3 regions of the Priestia sp. SB1 genome follow, and region 1 is predicted to be linked to each of the others. Evidence: predicted binding sites of a transcription regulator. Region 1 holds the regulator's gene; each other region holds the start of a gene.

The links. Region 1 encodes Rex, which represses fermentation and respiration genes when NADH is low (regulators of the CRP and FNR family bind a similar motif). Its sites were predicted from a motif close to TTGTGAAATATTTCACAA; they were not measured.
Region 2: the regulator Rex is predicted to act here: its motif matches at 1,144-1,161, upstream of WKH56_RS25810 (cytochrome ubiquinol oxidase subunit I).
Region 3: the regulator Rex is predicted to act here: its motif matches at 3,076-3,093, upstream of WKH56_RS31480 (L-lactate dehydrogenase).

Annotation. Positions count from the first base shown of each region.
Region 1 is NZ_JBBJSS010000022.1:3,141-13,445, reverse strand. Features, by position in the region: gene WKH56_RS34505 (transglutaminase TgpA family protein) at 1-641, opposite strand, end outside; gene WKH56_RS34500 (DUF58 domain-containing protein) at 634-1,827, opposite strand; gene WKH56_RS34495 (AAA family ATPase) at 1,839-2,789, opposite strand; gene groL (chaperonin GroEL) at 2,948-4,579, opposite strand; gene groES (co-chaperone GroES) at 4,647-4,931, opposite strand; gene WKH56_RS34480 (CPBP family intramembrane glutamic endopeptidase) at 5,231-5,959, shown strand; gene WKH56_RS34475 (YdiK family protein) at 5,956-6,183, shown strand; gene tatC (twin-arginine translocase subunit TatC) at 6,210-6,965, opposite strand; gene tatA (twin-arginine translocase TatA/TatE family subunit) at 6,981-7,166, opposite strand; gene WKH56_RS34460 (redox-sensing transcriptional repressor Rex) at 7,220-7,858, opposite strand; gene WKH56_RS34455 (ABC-F family ATP-binding cassette domain-containing protein) at 8,318-10,252, shown strand.
Region 2 is NZ_JBBJSS010000007.1:305,361-315,665, forward strand. Features, by position in the region: gene WKH56_RS25810 (cytochrome ubiquinol oxidase subunit I) at 1-1,031, opposite strand, end outside; gene WKH56_RS25815 (threonine/serine exporter family protein) at 1,332-1,787, opposite strand; gene WKH56_RS25820 (threonine/serine exporter family protein) at 1,802-2,563, opposite strand; gene WKH56_RS25825 (LacI family DNA-binding transcriptional regulator) at 2,708-3,718, opposite strand; gene WKH56_RS25830 (alpha/beta hydrolase) at 3,814-4,590, opposite strand; gene WKH56_RS25835 (sugar porter family MFS transporter) at 4,782-6,167, shown strand; gene WKH56_RS25840 (glutamate-5-semialdehyde dehydrogenase) at 6,441-7,685, opposite strand; gene proB (glutamate 5-kinase) at 7,682-8,506, opposite strand; gene cstA (carbon starvation protein CstA) at 8,760-10,305, shown strand, end outside.
Region 3 is NZ_JBBJSS010000012.1:39,770-50,074, reverse strand. Features, by position in the region: gene WKH56_RS31490 (methyl-accepting chemotaxis protein) at 1-1,767, opposite strand, end outside; gene WKH56_RS31485 (cation diffusion facilitator family transporter) at 1,909-2,784, opposite strand; gene WKH56_RS31480 (L-lactate dehydrogenase) at 3,118-4,074, shown strand; gene WKH56_RS31475 (lactate permease LctP family transporter) at 4,137-5,717, shown strand; gene WKH56_RS31470 (zinc-binding dehydrogenase) at 5,815-6,807, opposite strand; gene WKH56_RS31465 (IseA DL-endopeptidase inhibitor family protein) at 7,223-7,753, shown strand; gene WKH56_RS31460 (hypothetical protein) at 8,002-8,271, opposite strand; gene WKH56_RS31455 (AI-2E family transporter) at 8,399-9,541, shown strand; gene WKH56_RS31450 (SET domain-containing protein) at 9,577-9,972, opposite strand.

The DNA of each region.
Region 1 (10,305 bases):
AGCACAATGACAATGGCTAAAAAACTGCCTAGAAAAAGAAACGATCGTTTTCTATTTTCTAAACGCTCGGTGCTAGCACCTTTTATACGTTCAGGATTGATGCGAAGCATGGCTACTAATAAAAATCCGATAATCGTCACGCGAATAATAGCAGCTCCGGCATCGTAAGTAGAAAAGGTATCCAATACGGTAATATACAAAATGGTTAAGAAGAAAAAGAAGAAAATTCTTTTTTGATAAAAGATCCAATATCGAATTAAATAAGCCATAATCCAAAGCAGGATAAAAAATAAAGTGCTCCTCATTTCAAAGGATAAATTCGCTATATTCCACTCCATGATACTTTGTACATCTGACTGAAGAATTTCCAAAAGTCTTGGAAGCCATTCTGAAGAAAAGAAGGCACCTTGGAAATAGAGACTGTGAAGTGAAAACAAAATAAACAACATGCTCCCTAACGTCATCACAATAAACGGCAATCGAAACGTTAAGCTCAAAAAACAGTAAGCGACAAACAGGATAAAGTATTGAATTTGATTCGTATCAGTGACTTCATTTAAAGGGAGAAGCCATTCCACTAATAAAAAGAAAGCTCCCGCGTATAATAAGACGTTTTTTACATACCAAGCTGATTTATTCACTTATTTCCGCCCTCACTTCCTTTAGTGATAGAGGAAGATCAATATGAACGACTTCAATTGTTAAAGCAGAAGATTGTATGCCATTTACAATAACTGTCTCTTCCTCACTAAGCCCCGCTCCTTCATTTTTAACGACAATGAGTGAAGCCTTAGCATGAGGGCTCAGCTTGGATTGAATCTGGCCAATAAGAGTCCCTGTAACTTGACTGACAATGACCATAAAAGAATGCTGCTTTTGAATAGCAATATTCTGAAATTCTGTTTCGAATGCTCGATTGCTAATAGGCTGTGCACGTGCTAAGTGATGCAACAGGTTATCAGCCTCCCTTTGTTCAGAGGTTTTCTGCGAAAAAAGGGCATCTCCAGCTAAAAGAAAATCGACTTTTTTACGCTTGGTTTCTTCATGAATGAGCATGGATGCCAGAAAGCTCATTCGCTCTTCAAAGTATAGAGGGCCCATAACATCTGCAATGATAATTATACTCCGTTCATGATAATGACCAAACTCTTTAGAAATCAACGTAGCTTTACGAGCGGTCGCCTTCCAATCGATAGATCCTAATCGGTCACCCGGCTGATATTCTCTAATGCCTGTCACTAACGTAGTAGATTGATTTCCCGTAGAAACTTCATTTTTCCCTTCTTCTATTCCCGCTAAAAGAAACGGGATATCTATCTTATGAATCTGAGGATAAACGATAAATCGCTGCTGCAGTAGAAAATATGCCTTCTTTTTTACGATGCCTAATAAATCACTAATTTCAATTGAAATCGTAAAAAATTCATATTCTCCTCTTTCTACAAACGATCTTTCATACGGAATAACAGCGTTTCGTTGAAAAAGCGGATAAATTGTTCTTTCTTCTTGATCTAAAAGGTTACTCTCCTCTTTCACCGCTGCCATATAAACAGGAAAAGCCGAGGAGCGTGTAATGTGAATGTCATAAGAAAGATGATCTCCAGCGAATCGAGGCTGTAGCTTCACATCACGAGCAACATTCCACTTCTTCAACGGATAGAGCAACACGGCTACCGCATATAATCCAAAAGGTAAGAAGCTATAAAATAAAAACCAGCTGACAAAGCCTCCTTGAAACATGGCGTAAGAAAACGTAGCGGTAAAGATGCAGAATAAAACGAACCAGTCTCTACCTTTGTTCCATATCACTTTTATATACTGTTTCATAAATTATCCTCTTACCTTTTAACAGGTACTTTCGTATCAGCCATAATTTGCTTCATCACATCACTCGCTGTTAAACCGCTGTACTGAGTATCAGGTCTTAGCGTTAAGCGATGTGCACACACATACGAAGCAAGCTCTTGAACATCATCAGGAAGAGAGTAATCTCTTCCCTTTACTAACGCATATGCTTGAATAGCCTTCATAAAGGAAACCGTGCCACGAGGACTAATACCTAATGAAACATGTGGATGAGAGCGAGTTTTGCGAATAATTTCAATGATATAGTTCTTGATCGTATCATCTACATAAATACTGCTTACAGCTTTTTGAGCCTGTACTAATTCTGGAACGCTCATAACAGGTTTGACATCTTCAAGATTAACTTGAGTCGATACGCCATTTAAAATTTGAAGCTCCTCTTCTTGCGTAGGATACCCCATGCTTAGTTTGAATAAAAAACGATCCAGCTGCGCTTCCGGCAAATGATAGGTCCCATCAAAATCAACGGGATTTTGAGTAGCCATCACAAAAAAAGGCGCCGGAATTTCCCGGGTGATACCATCGGTTGTTACATGATGCTCAGCCATTGCTTCTAAAAGCGCCGATTGTGTTTTAGGAGAAGTCCTGTTAATCTCATCAGCGAGTACTATGTGGCTCATGATAGGACCTGGACGAAAATGAAATTCCATGTCTTTTGGACTGTAAATAGAAACACCTGTTACGTCGGACGGCAGCAAATCAGGCGTGAATTGAATTCGTTTAAATTCTGCATCAATCGATTTGGCCAGTGCCTTCACAAGCATCGTTTTCCCCACACCCGGAACATCTTCAAGCAAAACATGTCCTCCTGCAAGTAAAGCAACCAAACTAAGCTCAGATACCTGACGTTTTCCAATCACAATTTGATCGATGTTTTCTAATACTTGGTTTAATTTATTATTAATATGATCCAGCTGAATCAACGACGCTCCCCCTTAAAACTCAGTTAAGCCTTGAGTTTAGTAAGTTTTCCAATAAACATAGTACTATCTTAACAAATTTTAAAAAAATCTGAAAATATTAACGCACACAAAAAAGCGACCAAGTGAGTACTTGGTCGCTTTTTTAGGTAGGGCAGTGATTACATCATGCCGCCCATTCCACCCATGCCGCCCATGTCAGGCATTGCAGGAGCTCCGCCTTCTTCTGGCTTGTCAGCAACAACTGCTTCAGTTGTTAAGAACATAGCCGCTACAGAAGAAGCATTTTGAAGAGCTGAACGCGTTACTTTTGTTGGGTCAACGATACCAGTGTCTAGCATATTTACCCACTCGCCAGTTGCAGCGTTGAATCCAGTTCCAACTGCTTCGCCTTTTAGACGCTCAACGATTACTGATCCTTCTAAACCAGCGTTGTGAGCGATTTGACGTACAGGCTCTTCAATCGCACGCAATACGATGTTGATACCTGTAGCAGTGTCACCGTCAGCTTCGATGCTTGCTACTTTATTATAGATATTTACTAATGCAGTACCACCACCAGCTACGATACCTTCTTCAACCGCAGCACGCGTAGAGTTTAATGCATCTTCAATACGTAATTTACGTTCTTTTAACTCAGTTTCAGTTGCCGCACCAACTTTGATTACAGCTACGCCACCAGCAAGTTTTGCTAAGCGCTCTTGTAATTTTTCACGGTCAAACTCTGAAGTTGTTTCTTCAAGCTGAGCTTTGATTTGGTTTACGCGTGCTAGGATATCTTCTGCGTTTCCTGCACCGTTTACAACTGTTGTATTTTCTTTTGTTACAACAATTTTAGAAGCGCGACCTAATTGATCGATGCCTGCTGTTTTTAAGTCAAGACCAAGCTCTTCAGTGATTACTTCTCCGCCTGTTAGGATCGCAACGTCTTGTAGCATTGCTTTACGACGATCACCAAAACCAGGAGCTTTAACAGCTACAGCTGTAAATGTACCACGAAGTTTGTTCACAACTAATGTTGCTAAAGCTTCGCCTTCTACGTCTTCAGCGATGATTAATAGCGGCTTGCCTTGTTGAACAACTTGCTCTAATACCGGTAAGATTTCTTGAATGTTACCGATTTTTTTGTCTGTGATTAAGATGTATGGATCATCTAATACAGCTTCCATTTTATCTGAATCAGTTACCATGTAAGGAGATGCATATCCACGGTCAAACTGCATACCTTCTACCACTTCTAATTCAGTTGTGAAACCTTTTGATTCTTCAAGTGTGATAACGCCGTCGTTACCAACGCGCTCCATTGCTTCAGCAATTAATTGACCTACTTCTTCGTCAGCTGCTGAGATAGCCGCTACTTGAGCAATTGAATCTTTACCTTGAATTGGTTTAGAGATTGCTTTTAGTTCTTCAACCGCTACAGCTACTGCTTTTTCCATACCTTTACGGATACCCATTGGGTTAGCACCAGCCGTTACGTTTTTAAGACCTTCTCTGATCATTGCTTGCGCTAAAACTGTTGCAGTAGTTGTACCGTCACCAGCAACGTCGTTTGTTTTGCTAGCAACTTCGGCTACTAATTTAGCACCCATATTTTCAAATGCGTCTTCTAATTCGATTTCTTTTGCAATTGTTACACCGTCATTTGTAATAAGCGGTGAACCGAATTTCTTTTCCAATACAACGTTACGACCTTTTGGTCCAAGCGTTACTTTTACAGCATTTGCTAATGTATCTACACCACGTAGCATTGCGCGACGTGCTTCTTCGCTAAATTTAATGTCTTTTGCCATGTTCTTTGACCTCCTCAAGATGTTCTTAATAATCTATTTTTTACGTATGATAAGTTTGTGGTTAAAATTAGCCGATTACAGCTAAAATATCGCTTTCGCGTAAAATTAAGTATTCAGTACCTTCGTATTTTACTTCAGTACCCGCATATTTTGAGAAGATGATACGATCGCCCGCAGCTACTTCTAAAGCTACACGCTCACCGCTTTCTAATACTCGGCCTGTACCTACAGCAACAATTTTACCCTCTTGTGGCTTTTCTTTTGCACTGTCCGGTAACACGATACCGCTTGCTGTTTTTTCCTCAGATTTTACAAGTTCAATCACTACGCGATCACCTAATGGCTTTAACAAGTGAAACAACCTCCTCAAATAATATGTTTGCATTTTTATTAGCACTCAACCTCAACGAGTGCTAACACAATTATTATATTAAAACAAAGTGGGTTTTTTTTGCAAGTATTAAACAAAAAAAATTTAAAATTTACGACAACTACATATAATAGTCTTAGATTTCGACGATTTTGAGAAATAAAGCATTCTTTTCTCTGTTCAATAATATGTATGTTACAATACGAGCAAGAAGAAATTACTAACTTTACAGTACTTCTTCGACATATATACATAAAAACCTTTTAAAGGAGTATAGAAGATTGGAAAAACGTTATTGGTATGTTATCCTCACTTACATCCTTATGCAGTTTTCAGGAGTTGTTGGTATACCGCTGTTAAAATTAACAGGAATGTTTGATGACTATCCAGTTCGAACAGCGAATGTCATGCTTTTGACTTATTGGACTATCATTAGCTTTATCCTTGGTTTACTTATTGTCTTACTGCTGCTGCGCCGTGACATGTCCATGCGTATAGAACATGCTGGAAAAACGATTGCTGTTGTCTGGTCAGTCCTTGGGGTGTTTCTCGCTATGGCTGGTCAAGCTGTAGCAGGTATGATTGAGCACGCTCTTGGCATTACCCAAGTATCTGAAAACACACAAAATATTGTTAATCTTGTTAAAGCAACGCCGTTCCTTATTGTCGTTACGTCTGTTATTGGACCAATACTAGAAGAGATTATTTTCCGAAAGATTATTTTTGGTTCTCTTCACAAACGATACAATTTCTTTATCTCTGCATTTATTAGTTCCCTTATTTTCGCTGCGGTACACTGGGATTTTAAACATTTACTTGTGTATACAGCTATGGGATTTGTATTTGCATTCCTTTATGCAAGGACGAGACTAATTGTTGTACCTATTATTGCTCATGTTTTGATGAATACAATCGTTATTTTATCTCAAACTATTTTTGCAGATAAAATTATAGAAATGCAAAAACAAGCAGAACAAATGCAGTTCATTTTTGGAGGCATGTTTTTATGAAGAATATCCCTTTAACACGAGGGTTTATTTATATTATTATGGGGATTTTATTCACCTACTTGGCAATTCAAAATGCCCAGGAAACCGTCTGGAATTTCCCCACAATCTTATTTGCACTCGTAGCCGCATTCGATTTCAGGTTTGCGGTTCGCATCTTTATCTTGCACTACAAAATTAAAAAATTGCAGCAGCAATATAAAAATCAAGATGATTCATCCAAATAAAAAAACCACTGTTTCAGTGGTTTTTTTTACATACTAACATCTTCTCTTTCTTGCTCTGCCCTTGCCTTTAACACTTTGCGATACGAAATGCGGGAAATAATGATGCTGATTTCATACAAAATTAAGAGCGGCACTGTCACCATCATGTGCGAGAGCAATTCCGGTGGTGTAATAAGTGCGGCAATAACTAGCAGTACGAAATAGGCATATTTTCGAATTTGAGATAAAAACATAGGCGTTATAATTCCTAAACGCGTCAAAAACATAACGACGACAGGAAGCTGAAACAACAAGCCAAAAGGCAGTGTGAGCTGCATTAAAAAAGAAAAGTATTCATTAATGCCAATCACTTGGTTTACATTCAGCTCATCAGAAACGCGCGTCATAAAATCAACGACAAATGGAAACAACACAAAATAAGAAAAAGAGACACCGCCGATAAAGAGAAAAATGGAAACAGGAATATATCCAAGCGTTACCTTACGCTCTTTTTCATATAAACCAGGACTAATAAATGCCCAAAGTTGATACAGTGCAACAGGAGCTGCAAGTACACAGCCGATAATAACAGCAAATTGCATATAAATCTTAACTGGATCTGTTAACCGAAATGCATTCATCGTTAAATTCTTTGCCTCATCAGCATGCTGTAAATAGACAATAACCTTATCCGCTATAAAAAAGCCGCCAATTGTGGCAATCACAAAGAAAAATAAAACAATTAAAATGCGTTTTCGCAGCTCTCCTATGTGATCATATATTGACATTTCTTGTTCGGTCATACTATGATCACCCTTTTACTCTTTGTCATCTACTTGACGCTGTTTATCTTTTTCACGATCTTCTGATGCACCGCTAGCGGCATGCTTAAACTCTCTAAGCGTTTGGCCCACTGATCTTCCTAGCTCCGGTAACCGTTTCGGTCCAAAAATAAGCAGTGCTACAATCGCAATAATAATCCAACTGCCTGCTCCAATCCCCATATTCCCACTCTCCTTATTAATTTAGACTTAAGGAAATCGTAACACAGTCCGCCTTATTCAACAGGATAATTTTTCAAAAAGTAGACGAGCGACTGTAATTCTACAGCAAGATCAATATGATGGAGTCGAATCTCATCCGGTACGTTTAAGCGTGCAGGAGTAAAGTTTAAAATTCCTTTAATTCCGCAACTCACTAAACGATCAGTAATTTGCTGAGCAACAGTGGCAGGAACGGTTAAAATCGCTACTGAGATGTCATCACTCATATAATCTTCCAATTGGTCAAGATGATAGACCGGCACGTCGCCTACTTTCGTACCTACTTTATCTTCTATCACATCAAAAGCGCACTCAATTTTGGTGTTATTATTTTTAATAAAATTATAATTTAAAAAGGCCGTTCCTAGATTCCCTACGCCAATCAGTGCTACTTTCGTTACTTCATCTTGGTCTAACGTTTTACGGAAAAATGTAAGTAAATAATTCACATTGTAGCCGTATCCCTTTTTTCCTAATGCACCAAAGTAAGAAAAGTCCCGACGAATAGTAGCAGAATCCACTTTCACTGCCTCACTTAACTCCGCTGACGACACACGCTGTTTACCAGAAGCATGCAAATTTTTCAAAAAACGATAATAAAGCGGCAATCGCTTAGCCGTTGCTTGTGGTATTTTTAATTGTTCAGTGTTCACGTTGTACCCCCTCAGTTCATGTATGTCATTACTAACATTTTCAAGTCATATTGCATTACCTTTCACAAAGCATCAACCGCTTTGAGGTAGCGCTTCCAATTCTCTCTCTTTTCTCTTGTTTTATATATACTCCGCTTCACACCTCGACGGCTTTTGTCTATTCAGCACTCCTTAAAGTCGGTATGTAGAACGAAGCAATTAGCCCTTCAAAGGATCGGTTTGTTAGTCATGACGGATTTTTTCACATCCATCATAGATAAGTTCAGAGATGCACTTATCTCTTATTTTAACATAGTATCCTGTATAAAATGTGCAGGTAAAATCATTTTATTTCATGAATCAAAACATTCGCTTCATCATTTGTCCTTGTCCCTCTACAAATTACAAACGCTTGTAGGAAGAACTTGTAGTTAAAAATATGTTAAAATACACTATGGATATACTACTAGAGGTGAAAAAATGATTATTCTACAATTGAACGGTATTACAAAATACTATGGGGCAGAACCCATTTTATCGAATATAAAGTTAGAAGTACAATCAAAAGACCGCATTGCCCTAGTGGGACGAAACGGTGCTGGTAAATCAACTTTATTAAAAATTATTGCTGAGCAGCTTTCCTATGACAGCGGAGAAATTATTAAACCTAAGGGTGTTTCCATTGATTATATGGGACAAGATACAGTTCTTGAGTCAACACTCTCCATATGGGAAGAAATGATGACTGTCTTTGCTCCATTAAAGAAGATGGAAAAAGAATTACGTACGCTTGAAACGAAGATGGGTGATCCAGACATTTTTAATGATTCAGTTCAATACGAAAAACTAACCAAAGAGTATGATCAGCTTCAAGTAACGTTTAAAGATTTAGGCGGCTATCAATATGAAGCGGATACACGATCTATTCTTCACGGTTTCCGTTTTTCAAACTTTGACTACAGCACCCCTATTTCCTCCTTAAGCGGTGGACAAAAAACGCGCCTGGCTCTTGCAAAACTGCTTTTAACAAAGCCTGATTTGCTTATTCTGGATGAGCCTACCAACCACTTAGATATTGAAACTTTAGCATGGCTGGAACAGTTTCTGCAAGGGTATGAAGGAGCTATTTTAATCGTTTCACATGATCGTTACTTCCTTGATAAAGTCGTAAATCAAGTGTATGAAGTCGTACAAAAAACAACGGTGAAGTACACGGGCAACTACTCTAAATACCTTGTACAAAAAGCAGAGCGATATGAAAAAGAGTTGCGTCAGTACGAAAAGCAGCAAGATGAAGTCGCAAAGCTGAATGATTTTATTCAGCGAAACATCGCCCGCGCATCGACTACAAAACGTGCGCAAAGCAGACGTAAACAGCTCGATCGAATGGAGTTAATAAATCGACCTAACGAAGGCGAAAAATCAGCTAGTTTTTCGTTTGAAATTGAACGTCAAAGCGGAAATGAAGTCTTAAATCTGGAAGATGTGTCTATCGGATATAATGAACACAACTATGTCGTCCAAGAGGCAAATCTTCGCATTAAAAAAGGGGAAAGCCTTGCGTTGGTTGGTCCTAATGGCGTGGGGAAATCAACTTTATTAAAAGGCATTGTGGATAAACTCAGCTTCAAGACTGGAACCATTTCCTTTGGCTCAAATGTAATGGTTGGTTATTACGACCAAGAGCAAGCCAATTTAACGTCTAATAAAACCGTTTTAAATGAACTTTGGGATGACTACCCAGCCAAACCTGAAAAAGAAATCCGTACAGCGCTTGGAAATTTTCTGTTTTCAGGTGATGATGTACTGAAAATCGTTTCCACGCTCAGCGGTGGTGAAAAAGCACGTTTGGCTCTTGCGAAGCTTATGCTTCAAAAAGCTAACTTCTTAATTTTGGATGAACCTACTAACCATCTTGATTTAGATAGCAAACAAGTACTCGAGAATGCGTTAATTGATTACCCAGGGACTCTATTATTTGTTTCACATGACCGTTATTTTATTAATCGTATTGCCAATAAAATAGCAGAGCTATCTCCTGAAGGAGTAGAAGAATTTCTTGGAGATTATGACTATTATGTAGAAAAGAAAGCAGAAATAGAGGAAATCAAAGAATTAGAAAATATAAAAGCAAACGAAGAACGTACGGTAAAAGTAGATAAACAGTCCTATAAACAAGATAAAGAACAAAAGAAATTGATGAGACAGCGAACGCGCCGCATTGAAGAAATTGAAACTGAAGTAAACAAATTAGAAGCCGCCCAAGCGGCGAATGAAGAACTTCTTTGTGACCCTGAAATTTATCAAAATCACGAAGAAGTATCAAGATTAAACGGTGAAAATGAAAAAATTTCTTCACAGTTATCCACATTAATGGAAGAGTGGGAAGAATTACAGCTGCTTCTAGAAGAGTAGCCTATATTTTTGCGTATCTATTCATCCTGTTTACTTGTTCATGCGCTTAAGAG
Region 2 (10,305 bases), on a different contig from region 1:
AATGCACATAATACGCCACCTAGACCAGCCATAATGCGGAAACTCCAAAACGTTGTTCGAACGGGTGGAATATAATTTCCTTCTCCATATTTCGCCGTATACTGCTGCTGCAGCTCATTCATTCCAGGAACGGAGCCTGAAAACTTACCGTATGATAAGAAGCTTAATAAGTAAGGTATTTTGATTTCACTCGTATTTTTCTTTTCATCAGGGTGAATATTTGCTGTTACTGTCCAAGCACCTGGACTTCCGCTGTTTTCCCATAATCCTTCACTTGCGGCCATTTTCATCGGCTGTGTTTTAACTAAATATCCGGCCTGTTCATGCCCAGATAGTGCAATTCCTACACCTGAAACTAGCCCTACAAGGATAGCAACTTGAAATGATTTTTTAGCAAAAACCACATGTTTTTTCTTCAAGAGCATAACAGCGCTGACACCCGTGATAAAAAAGGCGCCTGTTGCAAACGAACCTAAAATTGTATGAGGGAATTCGACCCACAGCTGACCGTTCGTTAATAATTTAAAGAAGTCATTCATTTCCAAACGGCCATTATTTAGCTCCATTCCGACCGGATGCTGCATAAAAGAATTAGCCGTTAAAATAAAGAACGCTGAAAAGATAGTACCTAGACTAACAAGCCAAATACATAGACAGTGCAGCCATTTAGGCAAACGATCCCACCCGAAAATCCACAGCCCGAGGAACGTGGACTCCATAAAAAACGCTAGCAGTGCTTCAATAGCAAGCGGCGCACCAAATACATCTCCTACAAATCTTGAGTACTCTGACCAGTTCATGCCAAACTGAAATTCTTGTAAAATACCTGTTACGACTCCGACAGCAAAGTTAATCAGGAATAAGTGCCCCCAAAACTTTGCCATCTTTTTATACTGTTCATCTTTTTTTACTACGTACATCGTTTCCATGATCGCTACTAAAAAGACAAGGCCGATAGACAGCGGTACAAAGATAAAATGAAACAGCGTCGTTGATGCAAATTGAATACGTGATAGTATGACTGTATCCATCTTCTTTCTCCTTTCATATATAAGAACATTCATCATTTCCATAGATACTTTGCTCATTCCTGAGCATCTTTTACTTATATTGTGAAACATTGAGCATAACAATTCGAGAAATATGCTCAACATTTCACAAACATATGTAATGTCTCTCTTTCTATTTACATAGTATAGTCTATTTTTTTAGCTGTGCACGTACATTTTTTGAACGTTTTTAGACTAAAACGTGACTTTCTTGTGACAAAAAAGGGCAGGATCTCTTTATTTTTTCATGAAAAAAGCACGCTCTGATTTGAGCTTGCTTCTCTACGGTCGATATTTTGCTTTCGCATTTAATTTAGATTGACGAATGATTTGGTTAATGACTTCAGAAAATACAATACCAATGGCAATTGAACCTGAAATCATAAAGGCTTTTGCTGCAAGACTAATCGCTTCATTATAATTATTTTCTACAAAGTTACGCATGGCATCGTATGCTGTTCCCCCTGGAACGAGCGGAATAATACCTGCTACCGTGAAAATAATGATCGGCGTACGATAAATTTTTGCGTAAATTTGACTAATAATAGCAATAAAAAAGGCCGATGCTACAGTGCTTGGAATTTCATCTACACCATAGAACGTTAGCAAATAGTAAATGAGCCAGCCAATCATTCCGACAAAGCCACTTTTTAATAATGATTCACGTGGAACATTAAAAATAATCCCAAACGCTGCTGAAGCAATAAAACTTGTAATTATCTGCTCTACGATATGCATATGATGCCTCCCTTCTATAGAAGCGTAAATACAATGGCAATACCTGCACCAATAGCAAATGCCGTCAGAAACGCTTCTGCTCCTTTTGATAATCCAGACAGTAAATGTCCCGCCATTAAATCTCGCACTGCATTGGTAATCGATAACCCAGGAACGAGAGGCATAACGGATCCAATAATAATTTTATCAATTTGCGTTCCTAGTCCTGAAGCGACTAAAAGAGCTGATAAAAGTCCAATAACTAACGAAGCGGTAAACTCAGCAAAAAAGCGAATCGGAATAAGACGGTGGAAATACACCACGGTTAAAAATCCGAGACCTCCTGAAAACATCGCTGGAATAAAGTCCGTCCATAAACCTTGAAACATGATTAAAAAGCATCCGCTAGAAATGGATGCAGCTGCAAGTTGAACCCATAGTGGAAAAGCTACGTTCGTTGCTTCAATTTCTTGTAGCATTTCATACGCTTCCTCCAAGGAGATGTTTCCTTGACTGATGGTTCTTGAGACGCTATTTACCATAGTTACTTTTTTTAAATCGGTCGTTCGTTCGGAAATACGAATTAACTTCGTTTTCGTCGGTTCTTTCGTTTCAAGTGAAAACATAATCCCTGTTGGCGTCACATAGCTGTGGGATTTTTTTATACCGTAAGACGCTGCAATCCGCATCATTGTGTCTTCTACTCGATACGTTTCTGCTCCGCTTTCTAACATAATTTTACCTGCTAGTAAGCTAACGTCCATAATTTCATATTTATCTAATTTTTGTTGTGTCATCAAATCGCTCCAAACATATTAAAGCTTGGTTTTTTCCCCTACAGCATACAGTGTATAAGAAAGAGGGAAGTGGACGCAATGGTTAATGCAAAAAAGTGTGGACTTTTTGTCTCACACTTTCAGGAATAGTATATACATTCCTTATCAATTCATACGTTTTGTGGTCTCACGCTCTACTAATACAGGTGCCATTTTATACTGTACCTGATCTATTTCTTGCTGATCCTGAATTTGCTGAAGTAAGAGGTTTACTGCTTTTTCAGCCATTTTTTCCATCGGTTGACGGATGGTTGTTAGCGGAGGTTGCGCTTCACTAGCTTCTGTAATATCATCAAACCCTATAACAGACAAATCCGCTGGAACGTGAAGTCCGTTTTGCCACGCACAGTGTATCACTTTCAGAGCAATGTAATCCGTAGCACAAATAAGCGCAGTTGGGGGCTCTGGATGATGAGCTAGCTCATTTATAAACTGATATAGTTCATCTGAGTTATTCATATCTTCTTTCACAAACTTTGCGTTTGCTGACGGTACATATTGATAAAAAAGAGACAGACGGTGCTCCACTCCGCTTACAGCTTTTCCAACGAACCCGATATTATTATGGCCAAGGTCCGTTAAGTGAGCAACAGCTAATTGCATTCCCACCGCATCATCTACATGTACAATTGGCCAAAGTGCAGAAGAGCCGTCTCCTGTAAGAGAAACGTAAGGCGTTTGATATTGTTTTAATACGTCTACAAACGGATGCGGAGCGGCTACATAATCTAATAAAATGACTCCATCAAACCAATGATTCATCATCACATTTAATTGACGCTCAGCCGTTGTTTCTTGGTAATCCGTATGGCCAATAAGAACGTCCATCCCTCGACTTTGAACTTGCTGCTGTACCTTTTTTAACAGCTCGATTAAAAATGGGTCTTTTAAATCTCTAATTAATATCCCGATAATCCCTGTTTTTTGGGCCCGCAGAGCTGCCGCAAATGGATTTGTCTGATACCCTAAATGAGCTGCTGCTTTTAGTACTTTTTGTTTTGTTTTTTCACTGATTTTAATTTTACCGTCTTTATTATTGAAGATTCTTGATACCGTAGCTAATGAAACACCCGCTTCTTTTGCTACTTCTGTAATCGTGACTTTTTTTCTCCCCATTCGTACCGACTCCTATTTCCTTTTAGTCTATCGACCAAGTAAACATTTTTCTTTATTATACTACTAGAAGTCGGAACCACCCAAAACTACCTTCCCTACTTTTCACTAAACAGCCACTTTAACACATCTTGAATTTTTTGATCCCAATATGCCCAGTCGTGACTTCCTTTTCCTTCTTCATATGTAAAACAAATAGGCTCTTGCTTACATCGCTCGGAAAAACGTTTATTTTCCTGATATAAAAAATCTTCCGTTCCACAGCATTGATAAATACGCGGAGTCACTTCTCCATAGCGCCGGCGATTTTCAAGCAGCCAGAAAAGATCATCCTCAGGTCTAATAACAGGCGGCATGCCAAAAATCAAAGGATAATCTAGGAACTGAACTTCCCCTCGCTCTCCAAGCCCTTCAATGTCCATCACTCCTGATAAACTGGCAGCTGCAGAAAATTGATGTGGTTTGCGAAACGCCCATTTTAAAGCGCCGTACCCTCCCATAGAAAGACCAGCCACAAAATTATCTTCTCTTTTTTCCGATAACGGAAAGAATGACCTAGCCAATTGAGGAAGTTCTTCTGTTACAAACGTCCAATACTTCTTTCCATAAGCCATATCTCTATAAAAGCTACGATCTACATTTGGCATTACAACTGCAAGTCCTAATTCTGATGCGTAGCGTTCAATCGAAGTTCTTCTCATCCATATCGTATGATCATCAGAAAGACCGTGTAATAAATAGAGCGTAGGGTGTTTCTCACTTCTTGTATTAGTTTGTAAACCAATCTGAGATTTTGTTTGCTGCGGTATCAAAACGTTCATTGAAGTACTTATTTGCAATACTTCTGAAAAAAAATCACATTGAATAAACGCCATATTTCTCTTCCCCCTTACTTTTTCTTCCCTATTGATTGATAACAAAACGTACATAATTCATATAAAAGTTAAAAAATAGTTTGATTATTTACAATTTTTAGTTTAACATAAAAACATCTTTTATGAAAACGTTTTACGTATAACGTTTTTTTAAATTAAAATAGTGAACGCGATTCAAAGGAGGAATTTATATGGGGATAGTAAAAGTAACTTCTGACGAGTATAAAGAGCAAAAAGGAAATCTATTTTTTGTTATTTTCATTTCATGTGCAGCTGCTTTTGGAGGGTTACTTTACGGCTATGACACAGCCGTCATTTCAGGGGCTATTGGATTGATGGAAGTGCATTTTAATCTCAGTCCAACGATGGTAGGTTTTGTTGTATCCAGTTTGCTGCTCGGGGGTGCCGTTGGGGTACTTTCTTCAGGAAAACTGAGTGATCGATTCGGTAGAAAAGGTATCTTGCTTTTAGCAGCTTCTTTATTTATCGTATCCGCAATTATGCAAGCGCTATCTTCAACCATCTCTTTTGTGATTATTTCTCGAATTATTGGAGGGCTAGGCATTGGTATGGCCTCCGTTCTTTCTATTACCTATATTTCTGAAATAGCCCCTCCGCACATGCGCGGCCGCTTAGGCTCTCTTTATCAATTTGCTGTTGCCGTTGGGATTGTTTCTGTCTATTTTGTAAATGACTACATTTTATCTATTGGAGAAGACGCATGGCAGAATTCCACAGGATGGCGCTACATTATCGGTGCTTCTGGGATTCCAGCTCTTTTATTTCTTCTTATCCTTTCTCCTGTTCCTGAAAGTCCGAGGTGGCTAGTAAAAGCAAACCGCACTGTAGAAGCTATGGACATTTTAATTAAAATCAATGGTACACACATTGCACGCCAAGAGCTGTATCATATTGAGCAATCGTTAAAAGAAAATCAACCGGCTTCTCTTTCGCTTTTTAAAGAGGCAGGCCTTCGAAAAGCGTTGCTTATTGGTATTCTACTTGCAGCCTTTCAACAGCTTGTCGGAATCAATGCCATTATTTATTACGCCCCGCAAGTTTTTGAAGCAGCTGGAGCTAGAGGAGATTTATCGCTCCTTGTTACGTCTATGATTGGTGTAGCTGCCTTTTTAGGCGTTCTTTGTTCCATGTGGCTTATCGACCGGATTGGCCGCAAAGCTTTATTACTTATTGGCACAGCCGGTATGGCCGTTACGCAGCTTCTCGTTTCTTTTGGATTTCATTCACAGGGTACTGAAGGCTTGACTACTAGTTTACTTATTGTTTTTTATTTATTTCTTTTTAATATTTCTATGGGGCCTGTTGTATGGGTTGTGATTTCTGAAATTTTTCCTAATCATGCGAGAGGCTATGCAATGTCTATTTCTACCTTTTTCTTGTGGATAGCTAATTGGTTTGTGTCTCAGTTTTTTCCTATTCTTTGGAACAAAGCTGGAGGATCTTTTACCTTTTTATCTTTTATGATTATGTGTATCGCTTCATTTTTGTTTATATGGAAGTGGGTTCCAGAAACAAAAGGAAAGTCACTTGAAGAAATTGAACATATATGGAAGTAAGGGAAGAGGTTGGGGTATATCTAAATGAATCCAATCTAAAGAAAAACAAATGGGATACATGAGCTAAACGGCTTATGACACCGTAGTTGATTTCCGTGCAAGACTTCGCTTTCCGCGGGAGTCTTCATCTCGCCCTCCAATCAACTACTAGAAGAATTTAAACAGATGAAAACTATGTTCACCCTAACAAAAAAACCGAACCACTAATCAAAAATTTTGATCAATGGTTCGGTTTTACTTTGTCTAAAATACTTTCGTCCCAGCCTCTTCTTTTTATCGAATTTGTCCATCTCCGTAAATAATATATTTTAATGTTGTTAATTCCTTTAATCCCATTGGTCCACGCGCATGAAGCTTTTGTGTACTAATTCCGATTTCTGCCCCGAAACCAAACTCTTCTCCGTCCGTAAACCTCGTCGAAGCATTCACATAAACAGCAGCTGAATTAACGCGCTGTAAAAAACGCTGAGCATGAGCATAATTTGTTGTTACAATCGCTTCAGAATGATGTGAACTATGAACATTAATATGGGAAATCGCTTCATCGATATCATCTACGATTTTAACTGCCATGATGAAATCCAAATATTCTTTCTTCCAATCCTCATCCCCTGCTGGAACAAGATCTGGAACGATTGTGAGCGCACGTTCATCACCGCGTACTTCTACATCTTTCTCTCGTAGCGCTTGAACAATAATCGGCAAAAATTCATGAGCCGCCCGTTCATGAATAATCAGCTTTTCGGCTGAGTTGCACACCGCTGGACGAGATGTTTTTGCATTAATGACAATACTGGCTGCCATGTCACGGTCATATTCTTCATCAACATAAATGTGGCAGTTCCCGGTTCCTGTCTCAATAACAGGAACCGTTGCATTTTTTACCACCGCTTCAATTAAACCAGCACCGCCTCGAGGAATTAATACATCGATATATTCATTTAGCTTCATTAACTCCAGTGCTGTTTCTCTCGACGTATCTTCAATAAGCTGTACGCTATGCTCAGGAAATCCTGCACTTGCCGCAGCTTGGGATAATACAGAAACAATCGCTTGATTCGAATGAAATGCCTCACTGCCTCCGCGCAAAATAACCGCATTTCCTGCTTTTAAGCATAAGCCTGCTGCATCACATGTAACGTTTGGACGCGCTTCATAAATAATTCCTATGACACCAATAGGTACACGCTGCTGCCCAATTTGTAAGCCATTTGGTCGTTTAGCCATAGACAGCACTTCTCCTACCGGATCTGCAAGCGCAGCTACTTGGCGCAGGCCGTCTGCCATTCCATGAATCCGCCCTTCATTTAAAGATAGGCGATCCAACATCGCTTTTGACGTGCCTTTTTGAACGGCTTTTTCTACGTCTAATTCATTTGCTTTTAAAATTGTCTCTTGTTGATCCAATAGAGCAGCCGCCATTTTATAAAGTGCCTGCTGTTTTTGTTCGCTCGTTACATTTCCTAAGAAATAAGAGGCTTCTTTTGCCTGCTTTCCTTTAAGCTGCAATTCACTCATTTCATTACTCCTTCAGCTTGTTTTAAGAATAACGTTCCAATTTCTTGGCCTTCAATAATATCTCGCAAAATACTTGGTTCTTTCCCATTTGCTAGGATTAAGCTCACGCCTGCACTTGTAGCTGTTTTAGCAGCGGTCAGTTTTGTGACCATTCCGCCTGTTCCAACGTCAGTTCCACTATCTCCAGCAAAATTCTCAAGCTCCGGCGTGATGCCATCTATTACTTTCATTAATTTAGAGTTAGGGTTTTTTGTGGGATCTGAATCAAAGAAACCGTCAATATCAGATAAAATAACAAGTAAATCTGCGTGAATCAAAACTGAAACAATGGCGGATAAATTATCGTTATCTCCAAAACGCACGATGTTTTCAATCTCATCGATGGCAACTGTATCGTTTTCATTCACAATAGGAATCACTTTGTCTTCAATTAATTTTTCAAACGTGTTCACAACGTTATTGCGCACATGTTCATCTTCGATTACATCTTTTGTTAACAGTACTTGACCAACAATGTGACTATACTCACCAAAGAATTTACTATAGATATGCATAAGCTCACACTGCCCGACAGAGGCTGCTGCTTGTTTTTCTCGAATAGAAGTTGGTTTTTCTTTTAACTTTAGTTTTTTTACTCCCACTTGAACGGCACCTGATGTAACAAGCACAACTTCTTTTCCTGCATTCATTAAATCAGATAAAACACGCGCTAGTTTTTCAATGCGTGCTAAGTTAATATCTCCGTTATCATAGGTCAACGTAGATGTCCCTACTTTGACTACGATACGCTTGCTATTTTGTAACTCTTGACGATGCTTCACTCATTTCATCTCCCTAACTAAAAACACCTAAATGCGTACTAATTTTTTTAAAAATTATAGCAGAGATTATGTGAAAAGTCTTATAGTTTTTCAAAGGGAATTTGAACTTTCTAATTTTTTAAATAATTAAGGGAAAAACTGGTGATAAAAGCGCTTTCTTCTTTTATAATGAAAGTTGTAAGGGGAACACACAATTACATAACGTTGTGTAGTAGTACAAACATCAGACAACTAAGGGATAGGGGGATTTGTAATGAATGCGGTTACGATTGTTATTGGATCTATCTGTATTTTAATGATTGCGTATCGGCTTTATGGAACATTCATGGCTGTTAAGGTCTTGAAACTAAACGATGCGCAAAAAACGCCGGCACATGAGCTTGAAGATGGAAAAGATTACGTGCCAACCAATCGATGGGTAACATTTGGTCATCACTTTGCAGCTATTGCAGCTGCGGGTCCGCTTGTTGGACCTATTTTAGCAGCTCAGTTTGGCTATTTGCCCGGACTGCTCTGGCTTTTAATCGGAGCTGTAATCGGAGGAGCCGTTCACGATGCAGTTGTGTTATTTGCATCTATGCGCCAAAAAGGCCAGTCGCTTTCAGAAGTGGCTAAAAAAGAGCTAGGACCCGTCGCTGGTTTTTGTACAGGTTTAGCTATGCTTTTTATCATTACCATTACAATGGCCGGTTTATCTATGGTCGTGTTACACGCCCTTGAGAAAAATCCTTGGGGTACATTCGCTGTTGGAATTACCATTCCGATCGCAATGGGGGTAGGTATTTACCACAAAAAAACAGGTAATTTAAAAGCGGCTTCTACCGTCGGCTTCATTTTAATTTTAATTGCCGTATTTAGCGGTCCTTATATTCAAGGAACAGCTTTAGGAGATTTTTTAACGCTAGATATTAAAACACTTTCAATTATTCTTCCCGTTTATGCATTTTTTGCAGCGGCCTTGCCCGTTTGGCTGCTTTTAGCACCTCGAGATTACTTAAGCAGCTTTATGAAAATTGGTGTCTTTATCGCGCTGATTGTAGGCGTGTTTTTCGTAAATCCATCAATTCCATTTCCTGCAGTTACTGAATTTATTCACGGAGGCGGCCCTATTTTAGCAGGACCTGTGTGGCCGTTTATTTCCATTACGATCGCCTGCGGTGCTATTTCTGGCTTCCATGCATTTGTTGGTTCAGGAACAACCCCTAAGATGCTCGATCGTTGGAGTGACATTAAAGTTGTAGGCTTCGGCGCGATGTTAGTCGAATGCTTAGTAGGAATTATGGCATTAATTGCCGCAACTGCTTTACATCCTGGAGACTATTTTGCAATCAACTCTACACCTGAAGTATTCAAAACGCTTGGCATGAACGTAACGGCTCTTCCTCAGCTTAGCCAAGAAATTGGCCTAAACTTAGAAGGCCGTACAGGCGGCGCTGTTACACTGGCTGTAGGAATGACGTATATTTTCACGGAAATTCCTTGGTTCAGCCACCTGTCTTCTTACTTTTTTCAATTCGTTATTATGTTTGAAGCAGTGTTTATTTTGACTGCTATCGACGCGGGTACACGCGTTTCCCGCTATTTAATTCAAGACTTTTTCGGTGAATTTTATAAGCCATTGAAGCGAGTAGACTGGCTTCCTGGGTCCATTTTTGCAAGTGCCCTAGCCTGTTTTATGTGGGGATACTTATTGTTCTCAGGAGATATTGGCTCAGTTTGGGCGCTGTTCGGCGTATCGAATCAGTTAATGGCATCCATTGGTTTAATTATTGGTGCAACCGTTATTCTTAGAATTGCAG
Region 3 (10,305 bases), on a different contig from region 1:
AATGGTAGTAGCAATTTCACGAAAAGCTTGTTCTGTGTCTCCTACCACAAAGTCTTGAGATTTTGAAAGTTCTTCTGTCCGGTTGCATTCTTCACGAGCAGCCGCGACTTCCCCTTGAATCGCTGCAATCGTGTGGCGAACTTGTTCAGTAGCCTGAGAGGACTGTTCAGCAAGTTTTCGTACCTCTTCAGCTACTACCGCAAATCCTTTGCCATGTTCTCCTGCACGAGCTGCTTCAATACTAGCATTTAGTGCAAGTAAATTTGTCTGATCTGAAATGCTATTAATTGTAAAAATAATAGATTCAATTTCTTTCATCTTACTTGTTAACTCTTCCATTACCGTTTGAACACCGTGAATCGTCTGAGATGATTCGGTAGTTTGGTTGCGAAGCAGCTGCATTTGTTTTAAGCCTTTCTCATTGATGGTTACAGCTTCAATCGTCATTTTATTAATCTCGGAGTTTTGTTCAATGACTTCTTCAATTTGTGAAGATAAACTCATCGTTTTGTGATTAGTAGAGTCAGCGTCAGAAGCCTGCTGCGTGGCGCCGCTGGCAATCTCATGGATAGCCCGGCCAATTTCTTCACTGGATGCAGTTGCTTCTTCAGATACAGCACTCAAGTCTTCAACAGACGTTTTTACTGTCTCAACAGACGTTTGAACCGTGCCAATCAATGTTTTCATTTTAGCTACCATATCGTTAAATAAATGAGTAAGTTCACCAATTTCGTCTTTTGACTTCGTCTGAACCTGAACTGTTAAATCGCCAGCTGTTACTTTGGCTACTTCGTTTTTCAAGCGGCGAATTGGATTCGTAATGATTCTTGAGAAAAAGATGGTTAACACCACTGATAATAAGATGCCAATTAACGCAATCCAGACAATCACATTCAGTAAATGATGAGCGCTTGAGAGCATTTCATTATAAATAAAGGCGTTTCCTATCTTCCAATTTGTTCCTCCAAGAGTATCATATGCCATCACTCTCTCTTCACCTTGAAAGGTATACTTCATGAAATCTTTATTCCGGTCTGCTTCGTACATTTTTTTCATAAATGGCTGATTCATTAAATTTTTTCCAGCTTCTGTTGGATGAACGAGCGCTGTGCCATTTTGATCAAATAAAAATGCATATCCACCGTGATTTACTTCTGCTTTACCTACAATGTTTTTTAATGCATCTAAGTCTAAATCAGTAGCTATAACGCCCAGCACCTTTTGAGTATCTGGGTCCAAAATGGCCTTTGCAATCGTCACGACCGTCTTTTTTGTTGCTGCATCCTCATATGGATCCGTATAAATTACTTGATCAGGTGATGCCACTGCTTGTTTGTACCAAACTCTTGAAGTCGGGTCATAACCTGATCCGTACTCTTGCTTGGGAACAGAATACATTCCTTTATTTTTAGTGCCTATGTATTCAAGTGCCAGGTTTGGATATTTTTCTTTAAACTGCGTAAACTCTTTTTGAACCGTATTCCATGTAAAATACGGATTTTTCTCTTGGTTTGTTTGATTTCCTTCCTGCTTAACAAAATTAACAATTACATCGTTTTCACTATACGTCAGCAACGAACGACTATACATGTCTAAGTACGTATGAATCGTTTCTTTTAACTCTTTCACTTGACTTTGAGACTGAATCTCTACATCTTTTTCTATTTGCGTTTTGGTAAATTGATAAACAGCCCCTGAAACAACTAATAATAAAATAGCTATAAAAATACTAAAAAATACTACGAGCTTTGCACTTAACTTCTTCATTCCCTCACCCTTCTACAAAAATCTTTATATTACTAATAACGGCTTTTCATTTTCATTTTCGAAGAAGTTTTTGTGAATTATTTCAAATTTCCCCAAAAATAAAACCAGCCCATCCTTTCATAATGAAAGAACGTGCTGGTTTTATTTTTGCTTTTCGTATGCATCAGGTTCAATATGAACAAGCGTATCTTTAATCTGATGCTCATCGTTCATCATATGTTCAATTTGATCAGCAATTTCATGACTTTTAATAACATTTAAATGGGGATCTACTTTAACAGTTACATCAATCACGACTTGATTACCAAGCTTGCGCGCTTTCACATCTTCTACTTCTTTTACACCTTCTACAAGCCCAATGCTTTCTTTGTAGTGCCCTAACTTTTCTTCATCAAATCCGTCCGTTAAGGAGTGAGCCGCTTCTTTAAAAATCTCGATGGCTGTTTTACAAATAATAATTCCCACAGCAAAAGCAGCTACCACGTCCAGCCAGGGCAAGCCGAATTGTGAGCCGAAAATTCCCACAACAGCACCTATACTCACAAGTGCATCAGACAAATTATCTTTAGCAACCGCATATAAAGACTGGCTATCAAGTTTTTTAGCAAGCTTACTATTATACCGGTAGACACCACCCATAACAGCAGCCGCTCCAAGACCTACCCAAGCAGCCAGTAAATTAGGCGCTTCAGATTTGTCCATAAATAATGACTGACCCGCGTCGACCAATACTTCTAGTCCGATGACCATCATGATAAAAGAAGCAATAAGTGAAGAGATATGTTCCGCTCTGGAATGTCCATAGGGATGATCATTATCGCGAGGTTTTTTAGAGATTTTTAAGCCGACTAAGACGGCAATTGATGCAATAATATCTGTAACATTATTAAGACCGTCGGCTTTTAAAGCAGAGGAAGCGGTGACACCCGCAATAATAAGTTTACATGCTGATAAAAAGATATATGATAAGATACTAACCCAAGCGCCTTTTTGGGCTTGCTCATAGTAGTTCTCCATCCCTTCCACTCCTTTATTCAAAATAAGCAAACTTAGTGTAACAAATGGATTTCGTGTGGGTCTATAGAAACATTATTGGTTGTTAACATACAAATAGAGAATGTTAAACTCTTTAGCTTTCTGCAAAACAAGTTGCCTTTACTCAACACTTTAAACGTTTAAGATCTTTCTAAATGTGGCACTTCATGTAGAAGAACCCTTTTTTAAATCGCCCTGTAAAATTGTTTACTATTTTTTTTAAGGGTGTGATTTTTATCACAGCCGAGGGTATTTATTCTTGTTACACTAACATTGTGAAAAACATCACAAAATAAAATTCAAAGGATGATACAAATGAAAACACAATTTACACCAAAGACACGAAAAGTTGCCGTTATCGGAACTGGTTTTGTTGGCTCAAGCTACGCTTTTTCAATGGTGAATCAAGGTATTGCCAATGAATTAGTGTTAATCGATATGAACAAAGAAAAAGCAGAAGGCGAAGCACGCGATATCAATCATGGAATGCCATTTGCCACACCGATGAAAATCTGGGCTGGAGATTATAAAGACTGCGCTGATGCTGATTTAGTAGTTATTACAGCGGGCGCTAATCAAGCTCCAGGGGAAACGCGCTTAGATCTAGTTGAAAAAAACGTTAAAATTTTTGAATGCATTGTAAAAGATATTATGAACAGCGGATTTGACGGCATCATTTTAGTGGCAACAAATCCAGTTGATATTCTCGCACACGTTACACAAAAAGTATCAGGATTACCAAACGAACGAGTAATTGGTTCAGGAACGATTCTTGACACAGCTCGCTTCCGCTACTTGTTAAGCGACTATTTCGAAGTAGATTCTCGCAACGTCCACGCTTATATTATGGGGGAACATGGAGATACGGAATTTCCTGTTTGGAGCCACGCGCAAATTGGCGGTGTGAAGCTCGAACATTTTATCAATACTGCTGCTATTGAAAAAGAGCCGGATATGCAGCATCTATTCGAACAAACACGCGATGCGGCTTACCATATTATTAATCGAAAAGGAGCGACTTATTACGGAATTGCGATGGGACTTGTACGCATAACCAAGGCTATTTTAGATGATGAAAATTCTATTTTAACGGTATCTGCTTTATTAGAAGGACAATACGGTATTTCTGATGTGTATATCGGCGTGCCGGCTATCATTAATAAAAACGGCGTGCGCCAAATTATTGAATTGAATTTAACTCCTCACGAACAGCAGCAGCTCGAGCACTCTGCTAGCATTCTTAAGCAAACTCGCGACAGAGCTTTTGTGTAACATCAAAAGATTTTTGCGGGGGACTCCCCCGCTCCCTTGTTTTAAATATGTAGTAGAGGTGTATGAATATGACGTGGACTCAAGTATATAATCCGTTAAATAATATTTGGCTTTCTGCACTAATTGCACTCATCCCCATCATCTTTTTCTTTATTGCTTTAACTCTTTGGAAATTAAAAGGACACATTGCTGCTGGTATTACGGTACTTCTTTCTATGATTATTGCTATTTATTTTTATGATATGCCTGCCTCAATGGTTTTAGGAGCCACAGGCTATGGGTTTTTGTATGCACTTTGGCCCATCAGCTATATTATTATCGGCGCGGTGTTCTTATACAAGCTAACTGTCAAAAGCGGACAGTTTACTACCATTAGGCAATCTATTATTTCAATAACCGATGACCCCCGCTTGCAAATGCTGCTTGTTGCTTTTTCCTTTAATGCTTTTTTAGAAGGAGCAGCAGGATTTGGAGCTCCAATTGCCATTACAGCAGCGCTTCTAGTTGGACTTGGATTCAAACCGTTAAAAGCAGCGGCGCTATGCTTAATTGCTAATACAGCTTCAGGAGCTTTTGGCGCCATGGGGATTCCTGTCATTGTCGCAGGACAAGTATCTGGCATTGATCCAAAAGAAATTGCTCATTTTCTTGGCACGCAGCTTCCGATTATTTCTTTTCTTATCCCTTTTTTACTTGTCTTTATTATGGATGGGATAAAAGGATTAAAAGACGTATGGAAAGCAACGAGCATCACAGCCATTTCCTATGCACTGACGCAGTATTTAACTGTTACATACATCGGCCCTGAACTTCCAAATATCACATCTTCTATTGTGAGTTTGCTTGCTCTTGCTTTTTATATTAAAAGAACAAGCCCGGCAGCAGCTAAAAGCTTCAGCCTGTCACCAAAACAAATTTTAAAGGCTTGGTCTCCTTTTATTCTATTAACGATACTCGTTACGGCTTGGAGCATTTCTTTTGTCAAAACGGCGCTTGAACATCTGAACCTGCTTATTAACGTCCCATTTTTACACAATCACGTAATTAAAGCAGCGCCTTTAGTAAAAGATCCTACGCCTTACGCTGCTGTCTTAAAAATAGACTTATTTGCAGCAACAGGTACGGCAATTCTTATCGCTTGTATCCTTTCAGTTTTCTTGCTTAACGTATCGGCAAAAGTGGCATGGGCCACTCTTTTGGAAACCGTAAAAGAACTATCAAGACCTATTATGACGATTATGATGGTCATTGCTTTTGCTTTTATTTCAAATTATTCAGGACAGTCCTCTACACTTGGATTGGCACTCGCTACATCAGCTGCTTATTTTCCATTTTTATCTCCATTTCTTGGCTGGATTGGCGTATTTCTAACGGGGTCTGTCGTATCGAATAATGCGCTGTTCGGCAACTTGCAGCTAACTACTGCTCAGCAAATTAATGTCTTGCCAATTATTCTCGTAGCGGCTAATACTGCCGGCGGCGTGATGGCTAAAATGCTTTCTCCTCAATCAATCGCTGTCGCTGCTGGAGCAGTAGGTTTAGCCGGAAAAGAGGGTGAACTGTTTAAATACACGCTCAAATACAGCATGGGATTTTTGATACTAGGAGGATTTGTTACCTTTTTATTGGCTTGGTGGTTATGATAAAAAACTGCTAAAAATCCTGTTATTACCTTGTTTCTTTCATTTAAACAAACGTTTGATTATATAAAAAAGTCCCCAGTTAGCGCCGGGGATTTTTTTATTCTGAAATAAGTAAACCTATATTGCCAAATTGTTTTCCTTTATCTAATCGTTCGCAAGCTGCAGCTGCCTCTGACAGCGGATAGAATCTATCGACGATTGGTTTAATTTGATGTTTCTCTATAAAATCCATCATGTCCACAAATTCTTCCTGACTTCCCATAGATGTGCCAAGTATATTGAATTGAGGATAAAAAATAGTTCTTAGAGGCAATTCAACTTCATTTCCAGAACTCGCACCAAAATTAACAATTCTTCCATTTGGCTTTAGTATTTCAAAATACGTCGGAAATAAAGCTGCCCCCACACTATCAAGTATGATATCTACTTTTCTATCGTTGATTTCTTCTTTTAGGTTACTTCCACTGTCTAATGCATAATCAGCTCCGTACTCTAGGGCTTGCTTTCTTTTTTCATCACTTCTAGAAGTAACCGTTACGTCAGCTCCGATAGCTTTTGCGAATAACAAGCCATAAGTCGCGACTCCGCTCCCTATACCAGGAATAAGTAGATGTTCTCCTTTTTTTAACTGCCCTTTTGTAAAGAGAGCTCTATACGCAGTTAAAGCTGATAATGAAAGAACTCCCGCTTGTTTCCAAGATAGATAAGGCGGCTTTTGCACAACATTATCCGCTTTTATGATTACATACTCTGCAAACGTTCCATTCGATGGACCACCTAAAATTTTAGGCGTAAACGGAATGTCCTCTATACGATCCCACTCCAGACTTGGATTAATGATCACTTCTATTCCAATTTTTAAACCTTTTACGCCTTCTCCCACTTCTTCTATAATACCTGCACCGTCTGAACCGAGAATAAACGGCTTATCTCCTTTGCCTCGATTATTCATAACAAATAAATCTCTCCGGTTTAAACCTGCTGTTTTTAACCTTACTTTTACTTCTCCTCTTTCAGGGGGCATCTCCTGAAGATTTCTGTAATTCATGCCTGCTATACCGCTTTTCTCACTGTGTATAATGGCTTTCATGATTTCGCCTCCTCTTAATCTACTCTACTAAAAAGCTCAAAACCGCAAAAGAAATATGCCCAAAAAAAGGAAAATAAACTTTTAAAATCGCTTTTTCATCGTTTTATCTTTATTTTTCTGTATCCTAAAAGTATTCAGCTTCTTTTATTACAGTTTTGTTACAAAAAAAGATTATTTGTAACAAAACGAATATAAAATAGAAAAATCGGTTTAAAAATCCTGATAAATCAACATTTATCCGCAATTCACTTACTATATCTACTTCAAAAACTAGTAAAAATCTAAAAAAATTTAAGAAAAAAAGACAAAACACTTTCTTTTATTACAGATTTATTGTAATATAAATGTAACAAAAGAAATATAAAACACATAATTGTTACATAAATAAGGTTAATTAATTAGGAGTGAGTTAGAAATGAAAAAAATTGGACTAGTTTTATCATCAATCGCTATTTTCTTTACACTAAGCACTGGAGTTACAGCACAAACAACATCTCCAACACTAACGGATGCAAATGCTGTCAAAATTGCAGCTAGTGCCAGCAATCATTTCTGGAGTGCTCTGCACGGTTATAAAAACAAACCATGTACAGAACGTACATTTGAATATAAAGGAACTGAGTACGTGTACCTTTGCCCTGAATTTGATACAAAAGCTGAGCTATCAAGCTACTTATCTGAGACATTTACAAATAGTGCAGTAGAAAAAGGATTAACAAATTACGGCTATATCACATATAACGGTAAACTTGCACATCCAATCGGCGACGGATTCAGCATGTTAGAGTGGTCAAAAGCAAAAACAAAGCTTGTGTATCAAACAGCAACAGTTCGCTCTTATGAATTCACAGTTCCAACTGTAGATGGCGGCAGTGTAAAACGAACTGTCACATTCTATAAATCTAATTCTCAGTGGAAAGTAAATAAATTTGACGCTGTTCAATAATAAAAAAAGCAGGCCTGCTTGAGCAGACCTGCTTTTTTCTTTTTGATCGATAACATAAATAAAACTTCTACTTACAGCGCTCTAATAGCTGTAAATAGAAGTTGAGATCACAAGTTTAAGTAAATCAAATTTTGTCGAATTCTGTAGAAATAGTGATAAGTTACGTTTTATATTACAGGCTAAATTGCTTATTGTCAACATAATTCAGCAAAAAGATAGGGCAATATATTCAGAGCATAATAAAGACATTAACTTGGATTTTGTTCATGTTCCTCTGGGTTATCATGTACAGGATGAGCGCCTGGAAATAATCTTTGCGCTTTTTCATGAAGATTTTTGTTTTCATAATTAAATGCGCTATACGTTCGCTGCCCTTCTTCCCATGAAGTAGATTTCCCCAGTTTTTGATTAACCGGAGAGCCGAAGGGACCGTCTGGAAATTCTTCAGCGGTTATATACTCGTGACTTTTTTCTACTGTAGAGAAATCACGATACGAGGGCTGTTTGTCTTCTTTCAATGATTTCACCCCTTCTTTCTAGAAGATTTTCTACTAGTATGCACACTTCTTTGTAAAAAACCCTCTTAAATTAGTCTAAATCAGGGTATGATAACTATACATTTACTTTTTAAAGGAGTTGAACAGCTTGGAACCTAGACCTCAGAAAGGAACTTTTTTCCGAGAAAAAATCTTAAATAATAAATTTGTTGTATATACAATTATTATTTTTATTCTCAGCATGACTATTTTTTCGTTATCAAAAATCGGATTTATTTTAATTCCTATCTCTATTTTTATTAAAACAATCGCACTGCCGATTATCTTAGCAGGAATTTGCTTTTATTTATTTAATCCGCTTGTTGACTTTTTAGAACGAAAAGGTGTAAAACGAATTATTTCCATTCTTGTTTTATACATAGTGATTATCGGCGCATTAGCCATTATTATTTCATCGGTTATCCCGCCTCTAAAAAATCAAGTTGACCGTCTTATTGATAATATCCCAGAGCTGACGCATGACGTTCAGCATGCGGTGACGAATCTTTCGAATAACCGATATGTCGAACAGGGTCTTCAGTCGGCTAACACGGACCTAGATAAGATTTCAAAAGATGCATCAAAACACTTGAGCAAATATGTTTCTGGATTTTCAAGCGGTATTGTGAACTTTGTCGGTACCATTACAGAAATTATATTATCGGTTGCCGTTTTACCCTTTATTCTTTTCTACTTATTAAAAGATGGGAAAAACTTACCTAATTACATTGTAAAACTGCTTCCAAACCGCTCTCGTTCTGAAGCTAAATTCATTTTAGCCGACATGAACCACGCATTAAGCGCATATATTCGCGGGCAAATTTTTGTTGCGATTTGTATAGGTGTACTGCTTTTCATTGGCTATCTGATTATTGGGTTAGATTATGCATTACTTCTAGCGATTATCGCCATGGTAACCAATGTTGTCCCTTACCTTGGTCCTATTATCGCCATTATTCCAGCCATTATTATTGCGTTTATTACGTCTCCTTTCATGCTTGTAAAACTGGCCATTGTCTGGGCAGTTGTTCAATTGCTTGAAGGCAAAGTAATCTCTCCGCAAATTATGGGAAGAAGCCTGGATATTCACCCGATTACGGTCATTTTTGTCATTCTAACCGCCGGAAACTTATTCGGAATCATCGGTATTATTTTAGCCGTTCCTGGATATGCCGTTTTAAAAGTTATTATTACGCATATTTACCAATTCATCCGTTTGAACTCTACTATGTATCCAGATAAAAAAGCATAATAAAAAGCCCATCGATTTTCGATGGGCTTACCTTTTTACTTTTGTTCTTCTTCATCTTCACGATCAAACCAAAGGAGCTCTTGATCATCTTCATCTCCATTATAGTTGATGAGAATTTCTTCTCCTGCTTGGATATCCGTATATGCATAAAAATCAAAGGTATGATTGTCAAAATTAATTTCATACGTAGCATTGGGTGTATACGAGTGATTAAACAGCATACCGTATCCCAAAAGAATAGCCGTATGATTCACTCCATATTCAAAAGCATAATCCGCTAGTGTTGTTTTCTCAATAAAATCATGCTCTTTATTAGGATAAGCGATAACAGGAGCTTCGTGAATAAGCGTTCCTTTTTTAATATCTTGCTTAGCAAATACACCTCTGTTAAATTCTCCGTCGCTTATCGTAGACATTTTTATTTCGATCATATTCGTCACCTATATATTCTTTCCTCTAAGATTTTCTTCTTCCCTAAGCTTGACAGTTTATAATGGGGAAATCAACTGTTTTTCATAACCACTTGAATATAAGCTGAAGGAACGCTTATCATACGCACTTGTGTAAGCACTTACCTTGTTAGAAACACGCAATTTGATTTTATTTTAGACATAGAAAAGCAATGACCTGGCGCATAGCGCTTTTTTGAGCCATTCAACATGTGAAGAATCGTTTTTCTCTGTGATATAATCGTTTATGCTGCTTTTTTATGTTAATCTATGACTTTTATTACTGATTTTATCTTATGTTAGAAAGAAGGTTTC